One region of the Streptomyces sp. NPDC057939 genome, then DNA from elsewhere that is predicted to be linked to it. Evidence: riboswitches for the same ligand, from Rfam matches in the RefSeq annotation. Region 1 holds a riboswitch; the other holds the start of a gene.
The links. Region 1 has a riboswitch for cobalamin ahead of ACFVS6_RS26870 (energy-coupling factor ABC transporter permease). Riboswitches for the same ligand answer to the same signal wherever they lie in the genome.
Positions count from the first base shown of each region.

Region 2: it holds a riboswitch for cobalamin, as region 1 does, so the genes downstream of both, ACFVS6_RS30215 (CoA-acylating methylmalonate-semialdehyde dehydrogenase) here and ACFVS6_RS26870 (energy-coupling factor ABC transporter permease) in region 1, are expected to answer to the same signal.

Region 1 covers NZ_JBHVPG010000028.1:84,392-88,700, forward strand. The annotation lists gene ACFVS6_RS26855 (hypothetical protein) at 132-581, shown strand; gene ACFVS6_RS26860 (SsgA family sporulation/cell division regulator) at 631-1,044, shown strand; gene ACFVS6_RS26865 (hypothetical protein) at 1,187-1,714, shown strand; cobalamin riboswitch at 1,956-2,152, shown strand; gene ACFVS6_RS26870 (energy-coupling factor ABC transporter permease) at 2,181-2,882, shown strand; gene ACFVS6_RS26875 (energy-coupling factor ABC transporter substrate-binding protein) at 2,879-3,286, shown strand; gene cbiQ (cobalt ECF transporter T component CbiQ) at 3,291-4,040, shown strand; gene ACFVS6_RS26885 (energy-coupling factor ABC transporter ATP-binding protein) at 4,037-4,309, shown strand, end outside.
Region 2 covers NZ_JBHVPG010000036.1:84,277-88,585, forward strand. The annotation lists gene ACFVS6_RS30205 (short-chain fatty acyl-CoA regulator family protein) at 1-690, shown strand, start outside; gene ACFVS6_RS30210 (VOC family protein) at 745-1,173, opposite strand; cobalamin riboswitch at 1,270-1,449, shown strand; gene ACFVS6_RS30215 (CoA-acylating methylmalonate-semialdehyde dehydrogenase) at 1,676-3,175, shown strand; gene ACFVS6_RS30220 (acyl-CoA dehydrogenase family protein) at 3,172-4,309, shown strand, end outside.

The DNA of each region.
Region 1 (4,309 bases):
GGGCGTCGCAGGAGGCGGCTACGATCTCGCGTACCGGCGAGGGGGGAAGCGTGGAAACATCGCACTGGGCTTCAAGTCCACATGCCTCGGGGGCGTTTGAGGGCCACAATCCGATCGCTCTGATCGCCGTCGTGCTGGTCGGGCTGGTCGCCGCCGCCGGCCTCCTCGCCTACGCGCTGAACGCCCGCCCGCCCCGCCGCCGCATCGCCGCGGCCTGCACGGCCGGGGCCGTCGGCCTCTACGTGTGGGGCGCCCTGCCGCTGCTGTTCCTCGACGAGAGCGCCACCTTCGACGCCTGCCTGAAGGCGGTCGGGCAGGACCGGATGGCCCGCGTCGACGAGTACCGGGCGACCTTCGTGCCGCTGGGGCTGGAGTGCCACCTCCCCGACGATCCGCACCGCCACGACGCCGCCGTCCCCCCGTACGTCAACCCGGGCGCCGCCCTGCTCCTGCTCGGCGCCCTGGGCGCCGGTGTCTCCGCCCTGATCGGCGTCCGGCTGCCCGCCGTCCCCGAAGAGGGGTCCGGTGGCCCGTCCGGCCCGGGACCTTCGGCGTCCGGTCGGGCCGAGGGGGTCGGCTAGCGTGCCGGAAGGGCCCCGGAAGACCCCGTTCGAGAGGAAGGCTCACCCGTTGACCACCGCCGTCACCGAGCACCGCGTCCTGCCGCTGCGACTGGAGGCGGCTCCCGTGTCCGTCCCCCTCCAGGGGGTCTTCGTGTACCGCACGGACCGGCCGTACGAGCTCGCCGTGGACTTCCGCGGCGCGGGGGTCCACCTGGCGCGCTGGGTGTTCTCCCGGGAACTCCTGCTCGACGGGGAGGCCACCGCCACCGGCGAGGGCGACATACAGGTGTGGCCCCGCCGGCAGCGCTCGGAGCCGCGGGTCTTCCTCGCCTTCAGCAACGGGCTGCAGAACTGCGTGGTCTCCGCCCGCGCCAAGGACGTCCGCGAGCTGTGCCGCCGGATGAGCACCCTGGTCCCGCGCGGGCAGGAACGTCGTCACTACGACCTCGACGCCGAGGTCAGCGCCCTGCTGGCGCACTGACCGGCCGCCGGGTGGAGCCGGGGTCGCCGGCCGGCCCGGAGGTCCGGAAACGGGGCAGCGCAGCCGTGCAACCGTAGGAGCCCGGCGGGTGTCCTACCCGATGACACCCTTGTCCCCGTCTCTGAAGAATCGGGGGGACGTCATGCGTCACCTGCTTCGTCCTCGTCGTCGGCGGATCGTGGCCCTGGCCACGGGTGCGCTGCTCACCGCCGGGCTCGCGCTCGCCGGTCCGGCCACCGCCGCCTCCGCCGCCGCTTCCACCACCAAGACCCAGACCCCGCTCGTCGTGAACGCCCGCTGGGGCGGGCACTGCACCTTCGACCGGATCGTGATCGACATCCAGGGCCACGTCCCGACGGTCAACGTCAGTCCCGTTTCCAAGCTGGTCTACGACGGGTCGGGCAAGCCCGTGCCGCTGGCCGGGAAGTACTTCCTGGAGATCCGCCTGAACCCCGCCGCCGGACACGACGACGCGGGTCAGAACGTCTACCGGGGCCCCCGGCTGCAGAAGATCTACCTGCCCAAGCTCAAGGGCATCGCCATGACCGGCGACTACGAGGGGTACGTGACCTTCGGCGCCGCCTTCGACACCAAGCCGGCCTACGGCGTCACCGTCCTGCACAACCCGGAGCGGGTCGTGGTGGACGTATCGCACCCCAACACCTGCTGACCCGACGGGACGGCGAACGGTCGGGGGCCCGGGGTGTGTCACACACCCCGGGCCCCCTGCCGTTCCCGACGGCGCACGCCCCCGACGGCGGCTCGGCGGTACCCGGGGGCGGGGAGGTCCGAGCGGCTGCCCCCGCCCCGCTCCCCACACCGACCCCACCCGTCACCGACCGCCATCGGACCGCAGCCGCACGGGTCACCACCGCCGGCGGGGCCGGGTTGTTACCGGTCGGCGCGGCCGACTACTGTCAGCGGGCCTTGGTGTTCGGGAAACCGGTGGGAAACCGGTGCGGCCCTCGCCACTGTGATCGGGAAGTCCGGCTCCATTCCTGCGGGAAGCCACTGGGTTCCGCGCGGGAGACCGCACGGCCCCGGGAAGGCGGAGTCAGGGCATCAGTACCCGTGAGCCAGGAGACCGGCCGGGGCGCGTCGTCCATCCACGAGGTGCTGGAGAGGTCTCTCTACTCATGCATATAGCCGAGGGGTTCCTGCCCCCTTTGCACGCGGTCGCCTGGGGCGCCGCATCCGCTCCCTTCGTCGTCCACGGCGTCCGCGCCCTCACCCGCGAGGTGAAGGCCAACCCCGAGAGCACCCTGCTGCTCGGGGCGTCCGGAGCATTCACATTCGTCCTTTCCGCCCTGAAGATCCCTTCGGTGACGGGTAGTTGCTCGCACCCCACCGGCACCGGTCTGGGAGCCATCCTCTTCAGGCCGCCGATCATGGCGGTCCTCGGCACGATCACCCTGCTGTTCCAGGCCCTGCTGCTGGCGCACGGCGGTCTCACCACGCTCGGCGCCAACGTCTTCTCGATGGCCATCGCCGGCCCCTGGGCGGGCTACGGGGTCTACCGGCTGCTGAAGAAGTTCGACGTGCCGCTGATGGTGACCGTCTTCTTCGGCGCCTTCTTCGCCGACCTCGTCACCTACTGCGTGACCTCCGTCCAGCTCGCCATGGCCTTCCCGGACCCGTCCGGCGGTTTCGTCGGCGCCCTGGAGAAGTTCGCGGGCATCTTCGCCCTCACCCAGATCCCGCTCGCGGTCAGCGAGGGCCTGCTGACGGTCCTCGTGGTGCGGCTGCTGATGCAGTCCAGCAAGTCCGACCTGGTGCGCCTGGGCGTCGCCCGGCTGACCGGTGGCAGCAAGACGAAGCAGGAGGCGGAGGTCCGATGACCAGGAACGCGAAGATCAACACTCTGCTGCTGCTCATGGTGGCGGCGCTGGCCGTGCTCCCGCTCGCGCTGGGACTCGGGGACGGCAAGGAGGAGCCGTTCGCGGGCGCCGACGCGCAGGCGGAGGCGGCCATCACCGAACTGAAGCCGGACTACGAGCCCTGGTTCTCCCCGCTGTACGAACCCCCCTCGGGCGAGATCGAGTCGGCCCTGTTCGCCCTCCAGGCGGCGCTCGGCGCGGGCGTGCTCGCGTACTACTTCGGCGTGCGCAAGGGGCGCCGCCAGGGTGCGGCGCTCGCGGCCGCCGGGAGCGGCGACGGGGCCGGCACCGAGGCAGGGACCGGCGACGGGGGCGGTACGGGCGCCGGAACCGGTTCGGCGGCCGCGGCCGGCGCGGAGCGCTAGCGCGGTGCTGCCGATCGACGTGGCGGCGCACAGCAGTCGCTGGCGCCGCCGCCATCCGCTGGAGAAGGCCCTGCTGGGGCTGGGGCTGACGGTCACCGCCGTGTGTCTGCCGCCCTGGCCCGGCGGGCCGCTGGTCGCCGCGGCGACCCTGGTGGTGCTGCTCGGCCCCGCCGGGGTCGCCGGGCGGCAGTTGTGGCGGGCCTTCCGGGTGCCGCTCGGCTTCTGCTGCACGGGTGCGCTGCCGCTGCTGGTGTCCCTGGGCGGGCCCGCCGGCTTCGTCTCCCTCGCCCCCGACGGGCCCCGGCACGCCGCCGAGCTGCTCCTGCGCACCTCGGCGGCCTCGCTCGGGGTGCTGCTGTTCGCCTTCACCACCCCGGTGTCGGACGTGCTGCCCCGGCTGGTGCGGGCCGGCGTACCGGCCCCCGTCGTGGACGTGGCCCTCGTCATGTACCGGATCGGGTTCCTGCTGCTCGACTCGATGGCCCAGGTCCGCCGCGCCCAGGCGGCCCGCCTCGGGCACACGAACCGGGCCGCGGTGTGGCGCTCGCTGGCCGGGCTCGCGGCGACCGCGTTCGTCCGGGCCTTCGACCGCGCCGGACGGCTCCAGGAGGGGCTGGCCGGGCGCGGCTACGACGGCGCGCTGCGGGTGCTCGTCCCCGAGGCGGCCCTGTCCCGGCGGTTCCTGGCGGCGTCCGCCGCCCTGCTGGCCTCCCTGGTCGGCCTGACCCTCGTCCTGAAGGAGCTGTATCCGTGACCCCGTTGGTGGAGCTGGTCGGCGCGGGCTACGCCTACGAGGACGGCCCCGCCGTCCTGTCCGGCGTGGACTTCGGCATCGCGCCGGGCCGCGCGCTGGTCCTGTTGGGCCGCAACGGCAGCGGCAAGACCACCCTGATGCGGCTGCTCAGCGGGGGCCTGCGGCCCGGCTCGGGCGCGCTGCGCCTCGACGGCGAGGTGGTGACGTACGACCGGACCGGCCTGACCCGGCTGCGCACGTCTGTGCAGCTCGTGGTCCAGGACCCCGAC
Region 2 (4,309 bases), on a different contig from region 1:
CTGGCGGCGGAGGACTTCCCCGCGGGGTCGACGCCGCACGCGCTGGCCCGGATCGGCATCGCGAACTACTTCGCCGCCGCCCTGATCCTTCCGTACCGGGCCTTCCACACGGCCGCCGAGGAGTTCCGCTACGACATCGAGCGACTCACCGACCACTTCGGCCTCGGCTACGAGACCGTCTGCCACCGCCTCAGTACTCTGCAACGCCCCAGGCTGCGCGGGGTGCCCTTCTCCTTCGTCCGCGTCGACCGGGCCGGGAACATGTCCAAGCGGCAGTCCGCCACCGGATTCCACTTCTCCCGTGCGGGCGGTACCTGCCCGCTGTGGAACGTCTACGAGGCCTTCGCCGCGCCCGGCCGGATCCACGTGCAGGTGGCCGCCATGCCCGACGGTCGGCGGTACCTGTGGACCGCCCGCGCCGTCACCCGCCACCGCGGAGGCTGGGGGGAGCCGGGCAAGACCTTCGCCATCGGTCTCGGCTGCGAGATCCGGCACGCCTCCCGGCTGGTCTACTCCGACGGGATCGACCTGGACAACACGGCCGCGGCCACCCCCATCGGCATGGGCTGTCGCCTCTGCGAGCGGCTCGACTGCCCGCAGCGCGCCGTCCCGCCGCTCGGGCGGCCGCTCGCCGTCGACGAGAACTCCAGCACCTTCGTCCCGTACCGGGTCGCCGACCCGGACCGGTGAGCCGGGGCCCGACCCGGGCCGTGACGGGCCGGCGCGCTCCGCGCCCCGGACCGCTCAGTCGACGCAGAACTCGTTGCCCTCGATGTCCAGCATCGGGATGCACGCGTCGTTGCCGTCGTACAGGGTGCGCACGTGCACCGCGCCGAGCGGGACGAGCCGTGCGCACTCGGCCTCCAGAGCGGCGAGTCGCTCCTCGCCGACGAGCCCGGTGCCGACCCGCACATCGAGGTGCAGCCGGTTCTTGGCGGCCTTTCCCTCGGGGACGCGCCGGAAGTACAGCCCCGGACCCACGCCCGAGGGGTCATGGCAGGCGAACCGGGAATCCCGCTGCTCGGCCGGCTGTGAGACGTTGAAATCGTCCCAGGTGGCGAACCCCGCCGGGGGCGGCGGTACGACGTACCCCAACACCTCGCACCAGAAGCGGGCGAGCCGCTCGGGCTCCGCGCAGTCGAAGGTGACCTGGAACGTCCTTGTCGTCGGCATCGGCGCACCGTACCAACGGGACCCCTTCGGGGCGGCGGGGTTTTCGCGCGGCCCCGCCGGGGGTGGGGGGTGGACTTACTAGGACGTCCAACTATATGTTCGTGACAAGCCCGCGGTGCAGGGAAGCCGGTGTGAATCCGGCGCGGTCCCGCCACTGTGACTGGGAAGTGTGCTCTTCAGCAGGTCAGGCCACTGACGGGATCCATCCGTCGGGAAGGCCGGAGAGCACGCGTTGATCCGGGAGTCAGGATACCGGCCGCGGGGTGATCCGTGTTGTCCACGAGGATGGAGCAGACACGCATGGCACCGGTACGTGACCACGGCCCAGGTGATCCGGCGGAGTCCCCGAACCATGAGGCCCTGTCCTCGCGTTCGTGACTCGACGAAGGCCCCCGGGCCTTCCCTGTCCCGCGGTCGGACCCGCGGTCCGCACCCCGATCGGTGCCGTACCGCTCCCGCGCCGCGCCTTCCTCGGATCCTCACCTGACGAGAGCAGGCTTCGATGGTCCGCGAACTCACCCACTTCATCGGCGGCAAGCACACGACCGGCACGTCCGGTCTCTTCGCCGACGTGTACGACCCCAACACCGGCACGGTGCAGGCCAGGGTCCCCCTGGCCGGACGCGCCGACACCGAGGCGGCGATCGCCAACGCGGAGGAGGCGCAGCTGGAATGGGGGCAGTGGAACCCGCAGCGCCGCGCCCGCGTCATGCTGCGCTTCCTCCAACTCGTCGAGGGCGAGCGGGACTCCCTGGCCCGACTGCTGTCCTCCGAGCACGGCAAGACCGTCGCGGACGCCCACGGCGACCTGCAACGCGGCCTGGAAGTGGTCGAGTTCGCCGCCGGCGTGCCGCACCTGCTGAAGGGTGAGTTCACCGACAACGCGGGCACCGGGATCGACGTGCACTCGCTGCGTTCCCCGCTGGGCGTCGTCGCGGGCATCACCCCCTTCAACTTCCCCGCGATGATCCCCCTTTGGCAGGCCGCCCCCGCCCTGGCCTGCGGAAACTCCTTCATCCTGAAGCCCTCCGAGCGGGACCCGTCCGTCCCGCTGCGGCTGGCCGAACTGTTCCTGGAGGCCGGACTGCCGCCCGGCGTCCTCAACGTGGTCAACGGCGGCAAGGAGACCGTCGACACCCTCCTGGAGGACCCTCGCGTCCAGGCCCTCGGCTTCGTCGGATCCACCCCGATCGCCGCGCACATCTATGCCACCGCCGCGGCCCACGGCAAGCGCGCCCAGTGCTTCGGCGGCGCCAAGAACCACATGATCGTGATGCCCGACGCGGACCTCGACCAGGCCGTGGAGGCACTGATCGGCGCCGGCTACGGCTCGGCGGGCGAGCGCTGCATGGCCATCGCCGTCGCCGTCCCCGTCGGAGAGGAGACCGCGAACGCCCTGGTGGCCAAGCTGGCGGAGCGCATCTCCACCCTGCGCGTCGGCCGCTCCGACGACCCCGAGGCCGACTTCGGGCCCCTGGTCAGCCGGGACGCGCTCGACCGGGTGAACCGCTACGTCGGCATCGGAGCCACCGAGGGCGCCGAACTCGTCGTCGACGGACGCGGGTTCACCCTGCCCGGCCACGAGGACGGCTACTTCGCCGGAGCCACCCTCTTCGACCGCGTCACCCCGCAGATGCGGATCTACCGCGAGGAGATCTTCGGCCCGGTGCTGTCCGTGGTCCGGGCCGCCGACTACGAGGAGGCGCTGCGCCTGCCCACCGAGCACCCCTACGGCAACGGCGTCGCGATCTTCACCCGTGACGGCGACACCGCACGCGACTTCACCCGCCGCGTCGGCGCCGGCATGGTCGGGGTCAACGTCCCGATCCCCGTACCCGTCGCCTACCACACCTTCGGCGGCTGGAAGCGGTCCGGCTTCGGCGACCTGAACCAGCACGGGCCCGACTCGATCCGCTTCTACACCCGGACCAAGACCGTCACCTCGCGCTGGCCCTCCGGGGCCAAGGAGAGCGCGAGCTTCACCATCCCGACGATGGGATGAGCGCCGTGACCACCCTCACCGAGGACCAGCTCGCCCTCGCCGAGGTCACCCTCGACTTCGCCCAGGAGCAGTTGGCCCCCCACGCCGTCGCCTGGGACCAGGCCAAGCACTTCCCCGTCGACGTCATCCGCCGGGCGGCCTCGCTCGGCCTCGGCGGTGTCTACGTCCGCGAGGAGCAAGGCGGCTCCGGCCTCACCCGCTCCGACGGGGTCCTCGTCTTCGAGACCCTGGCGACCGGCTGCCCGTCGATCGCCGGCTACCTCTCCATCCACAACATGGTCGCCTGGATGATCGACCGGTACGGGGACGCCGCCCAGCGCCGCCGCTGGCTGCCGGACCTGTGCACCGCCGACGTCCTGGGCAGCTACTGCCTCACCGAGCCGGGCGCCGGCTCCGACGCCGCCGCGCTGCGCACCCGTGCCGAACGGGACGGCGAGCACTACGTCCTGACGGGCGTCAAGCAGTTCATCTCCGGAGCCGGGGCCGCCGGCGTCTACGTGGTCATGGCCCGCACCGGCGACAGCGGATCCGGCGGCATCTCGGCGTTCGTCATCGAGCGCGACGACCCCGGGGTCTCCTTCGGACCCAACGAGCACAAGATGGGCTGGAACGCCCAGCCCACCCGTCAGGTCGTCCTCGACGGCGTGCGGATCCCCGCCGACCGTCGGCTCGGCGCCGAGGGCGACGGCTTCCGCATCGCCATGAACGGCCTCAACGGCGGTCGCCTCGGCATCGCCGCCTGCTCCCTGGGCGGCGCCCAGAGCGCGCTGGACCGCAGCCTCGCGTACCTGGCCGACCGGGAGGCGTTCGGGGCCCGGCTCCTGGACGCACAGGCGCTCCAGTTCCGCCTCGCCGACATGGCGACCGAACTCTCCGCCGCCCGCGCGCTGGTCCGTACGGCCGCCGAGGCGCTGGACCGCGCCGACCCGCAGGCCGCGCAGCTCTGCGCGATGGCCAAGCGGTTCGCCACCGACACCGGCTTCGCCGTCGCCAACGAAGCGCTCCAACTCCACGGCGGCTACGGCTATTTGAGCGAGTACGGCATCGAGAAGATCGTCCGCGATCTCCGTGTGCACCAGATCCTGGAAGGGACCAACGAGATCATGCGCGTCATCGTCGCCCGCGGCCTGACGG